DNA from 2 places in the Rossellomorea sp. QJM3NY_18 genome. Region 2 is predicted to be linked to the other one. Evidence: predicted binding sites of a transcription regulator. Region 2 holds the regulator's gene; the other holds the start of a gene.
The links. Region 2 encodes Rex, which represses fermentation and respiration genes when NADH is low (regulators of the CRP and FNR family bind a similar motif). Its sites were predicted from a motif close to TTGTGAAATATTTCACAA; they were not measured.
Positions count from the first base shown of each region.

Region 1: a site for Rex is predicted at 1,513-1,530, ahead of AC0VXY_RS06635 (L-lactate dehydrogenase). Genes of this name have one in related genera too.

Region 1 is NZ_CM149659.1:1,273,179-1,275,588, forward strand. Features, by position in the region: gene AC0VXY_RS06630 (hypothetical protein) at 1-302, opposite strand, end outside; gene AC0VXY_RS06635 (L-lactate dehydrogenase) at 391-1,341, opposite strand; gene AC0VXY_RS06640 (GNAT family N-acetyltransferase) at 1,677-2,213, shown strand; gene AC0VXY_RS06645 (histidine phosphatase family protein) at 2,309-2,410, shown strand, end outside.
Region 2 is NZ_CM149659.1:291,767-294,176, forward strand. Features, by position in the region: gene AC0VXY_RS01650 (ABC-F family ATP-binding cassette domain-containing protein) at 1-461, opposite strand, end outside; gene AC0VXY_RS01655 (redox-sensing transcriptional repressor Rex) at 653-1,330, shown strand; gene AC0VXY_RS01660 (twin-arginine translocase TatA/TatE family subunit) at 1,385-1,555, shown strand; gene tatC (twin-arginine translocase subunit TatC) at 1,571-2,338, shown strand; gene AC0VXY_RS01670 (YdiK family protein) at 2,354-2,410, opposite strand, start outside.

The DNA of each region.
Region 1 (2,410 bases), 980 kb from region 2:
CCCTGCGTTCCTTGAAATGCCGTTTTTTGTGGTTGGAAGTTCGGTGGTGGACCGGGTGGTGGTTGGTTTTGTCCGCCCTGCCCGCCTGAAGGGGGTGGTGAGCTTGGTGCCCCTTGGCCTCCACCGGGAAAACCCGGAATACCTGGGAAGCCGCCGCCACCAGAACCTCCACCGCCGCCTGGAAATCCAGGTATGCCTGGGAAGCCTCCACCGGAACCCTGTCCTCCCCCAGGAAAACCAGGAAATCCGCCGCCGGATCCGCCACCGGGCAAGCCGGGGAATAGTTGTCTGTGATCGTACATAGAAGAACCTCCTCATAAAGAATTCTCTTTATCTTATGAGGAGGGGGAGTGGGCGTGCGTGTCTAATCTGCTTGGAAAAGGTGGTGAATCAAGTTTCCAGCGCTTTTTTCATGACGTTTTTCAATGTTTGTGCAGAATGGGAGAACTGGGCCTTTTCTTTTTCATTCAACGGAAGTTCGACAACCTTTCGGATCCCATCCCGATTGATGATGGCCGGTACGCCGATATACATGTCCTGTTCCTGATACTCTCCTTCGAGAAGGGCAGAAACGGTCAGGATGCTGTTTTCATTATTGAAGATGGCTTTAGTAATCCGGGCAAGTCCCATGGCGATTCCGTAATACGTTGCCCCTTTTCGTTCGATGATGTGATAGGCTGCGTCCCTTACATTGACAAAAATGTCATCCAGTTCTTTCTGGACGTTCTCCTGCTCCATATCAATCAGTTCATTCAACTGACTTGCACCAACCGTCGTATGGCTCCAAACCGGGAACTCCGTGTCACCATGTTCCCCCATGATATAGGCGTGGATATTTCGAGTATCAATATCGAAGTGCTGACCAACCAAGTAGCGGAGTCTGGCTGTATCGAGTATTGTCCCGGAGCCGATGACTCTCTCTTTCGGCAGGCCGGAGAATTTCCACGTGGCATAGGTTAAGATGTCGACAGGATTCGTCGCGACAAGGAAGATTCCGTTGAAACCACTTTTCATGACGGAGTCTACGATGTTTTTGAAAATCTTCACATTTTTCTCTACGAGGTCCAATCTGGTTTCACCAGGCGCTTGATTTGCTCCGGCTGTGATGACGACCAAATCAGCGTCTTTACAATCACGATAATCTCCTGCTGAAATCTTCATCGGGGAAGCAAAGGCAAGACCGTGATTTAAATCACGTGCATCTCCGTCGGCTTTCTCCTTATTCAGGTCGATCATCACAAGCTCATGGGCGATTCCTTGATTGAGAAGAGCGAAGGCATAACTGGAACCGACAAATCCTGTACCGATTAAAGCTATTTTGTTTGTGCATTTGATTGTCATACGTCATCACCTATTCTTTTATAATTTGTCCTTGCGATTGGTAACATGCGTCCCTGATGATTCGAGGGGAGGATTGGATTGAAACTGCTAATATTGTGAAGTTATTCACAAATAGATCATAACATGTTTTGCACTGATATTCTATTGATAAACGTATCATATCAGACACATTTGTGAAATTGTTCACAAATGTGTCGAAGTTATCGGAGAGGGACGGACCTTGATTTCTAGGACCTGGTCCTAGGAATCAAGGTCCGTCCCTCTAAAAAGAAGGTTTTTTTATTGGCTCTGATGAATGTATATAGGAAGAGGTTTGTTTATGGAGGTGTTGGTGTATGAATGTGAAGAGTGGGGAGTTGAATGTCCGTCCGTTAGTGGATGGGGATAAGTATACGCTCTCAAGGTGGTTATCGGATCCCGTGGTCCTGGAATTTTATGAAGGAAGGGACCGTCCTTTCACCCCCGAGATGGTGGAGGAGAAATTCTTCTCGGATAGGGGTGTCATGAGTTGTCTTGTTGAGTATGAAGGAATTGAAATTGGTTATCTCCAATATTATCAGCTCGATCATGAGACGATGATACGCTACGGCTATACGAATCTGGATGAAGTGATTTACGGTACGGATCAATTCATCGGGGAGGGAGGGTATTGGAATAAAGGAGTCGGAACACAGCTTATCCGTGCTGTGGTGGAGTACCTGCTTCAGAAGGAGGGAGTCCACCGCCTCGTGATGGACCCGATGACATGGAACACGAGAGCGATCCGTTGTTATGAAAAATGTGGATATAGTAAAGCAAGAATATTGCGGGAGCATGAGCTTCATGAAGGGGTATACCATGATTCCTGGTTGATGGAGTTCATACCCGAGTAACTTAATGTTGTAGTACATATCGAATAGTCAGGGGCTGTTCAAACAGAGCGGTCCTATTTATGGTGGCAAAGAGAAAGGAGTGAACGTGTATGAACGTGACTAAATTATATCTGGTCAGGCATGCCCACTCGATTTATACCTCTGAAGAGCGTACGAGGCCATTGTCTGAAAAAGGAAGACGGGATGCACTCAATGTG
Region 2 (2,410 bases):
TTCAATCCGTGAAGGACGGAACGGATATCCGCTTCATACTGATAGCCGCCGGAATCTTTGAAGAGAACCTGGAGTTGATCGTATTCCTTCAATACCCGTTGATAGACATCCTCTTGCTCATATACTGAAGGATCGGCCATTTGTTGCTCCAGTGATCGTAATTTCTTTTCCTGCAGTTTCAATTCCTCAAAGACGGTCAGCATCTCAGACCAGATGGATAGATCAGATTCTAGACCCGTATTTTGGGCAAGATACCCGATGGAGACGCCCTTTGGCTTAGTGATCTCCCCGGAATCGTAGGAGAGGTGACCTGCAATTATTTTTAGAAGAGTCGACTTTCCTGCGCCATTACGGCCGACAAGGGCAACGCGATCTCTAGTCTGTATTTCAAGTTTAATATTTGATAGGATATTATCTGCACCGAAGTTCTTTGTTAGTTGATTCACTTGTAAAAGAATCATGACGTTTCACCTCTATTTCATAGTGCTAGTGTACCGTATTTGAGAGGGGAACGGCAATAAATCGACTATTAATCTTCGTACACTTAGGATAAAATATAGTGTATGATGAGTAGTAGAGTTTAATAAATTCTGGATGCTTTCAATTTTGGAAGCGGTATCAGAGGTTTTGAATAGATGTGGGGGAATACAATATGAACCAGGATACAACGAAAATTCCACAGGCAACGGCCAAGCGCCTTCCGCTATATTATCGATTTATCAAGAATCTGTACTCATCCGGTAAGCAGAGGGTTTCATCGAAGGAATTAAGTGAAGCGGTGAAAGTTGATTCTGCTACGATCCGCAGGGACTTTTCTTATTTTGGTGCATTGGGTAAAAAGGGATACGGCTATAATGTCAATTATCTGCTATCATTCTTCCGTAAGACACTGGATCAGGATGCCCTTACGAAGGTTGTGTTGATCGGGGTGGGGAATCTTGGTACAGCGTTTCTTCATTATAATTTCATCAAGAATAATAATACGAAGATCGAAATGGCTTTTGAGGTGGATGAAAAGAAGGTCGGGACTCAAATCAGCGATGTACCCGTTTTTCATTTAGATGATTTAGAAGAGCGTCTTGTGGGGCATGATATTGAAGTAGCGATTCTGACGGTGCCGGCATCTTCTGCTCAGAATATCACAGAGCGATTGGTTTCTTCGAATATAAAGGGGATACTGAATTTCACCCCTGCGAGATTGACGGTGCCTGACCATATCCGCGTCCATCATATCGACTTGGCGGTGGAACTTCAGTCACTCGTTTACTTCTTGAAGCATTATTCAGAGGATGACACGGAAATGTCACAAGATGGAATCATAACAGAATAGAAAATTCTTCATATTTACGTTATGATAGAATGGTAAAAGAGGAGGTGTCTCATTATGCCAGGTCCAGGTAGCCTCGTATTAATAGCAGTCGTTGCTTTACTTATTTTCGGTCCTAAGAAACTTCCGGAATTAGGAAAAGCGGCAGGAAATACATTGCGTGAATTTAAAAATGCAACAAAAGGCTTAGCAGATGATGAAGACGAAAAAAATAATAGTGCTAAGTAGAGTAGGATGAACGCCATGAGTCAAAGAGACATGACAGTTTATGAACATATAGGAGAATTGCAAAAACGACTCATGTTTGTAGTCGTTTTCTTCTTGTTAGCAGTTGTTGTAAGCTTCTTTCTTGCGGAACCGCTGATCAGGTACTTACAGCATGCCGATGAAGCGAAAGAATTAACCATGAATGCCTTTCGTATCACAGATCCTCTCAAGATCTATATGGAAATGATCATGTTCATTGCTTTGATCATGACATCCCCTATCATTCTCTTTCAAGTCTGGTCTTTTGTCAGTCCGGGTTTATACGAAAGAGAAAGAAAAGTGACGCTTAGTTATATTCCAGTTTCCCTAATCCTTTTCTTAGGTGGATTGTCATTTTCTTATTTTATTTTGTTTCCATATATCGTGAAATTCATGATGGGTTTATCAATGAATCTCAATATAGAACAAGTGATCGGAATAAACGAATATTTTCATTTCTTATTCCAGATCACGATTCCTTTTGGTTTTCTCTTTCAGTTACCCGTAGCCATGCTTTTTCTTACACGGTTAGGTATCATCACGCCGATGATGATGGGGAAGATGAGGAAAGCAGCCTACTTTATCTTATTGGTCATCGCGGCTCTTATCACGCCACCCGATATTGTGTCTCATCTAATGGTGACGGTACCGCTGTTCATACTATATGAAATCAGCATCTGGATCTCCAAGATCGGATACAAAAAGGTATTGGAAGCGGAGCAGAAGCTTGAAATGGAACAGTACGAGGACAAAAATAAGGATTGATCAAATGATCAATCCTTATTTTTTGTTCTTTATTTGTTTTTTAATTTTAAAATGCAGCATAATCATCCTTAA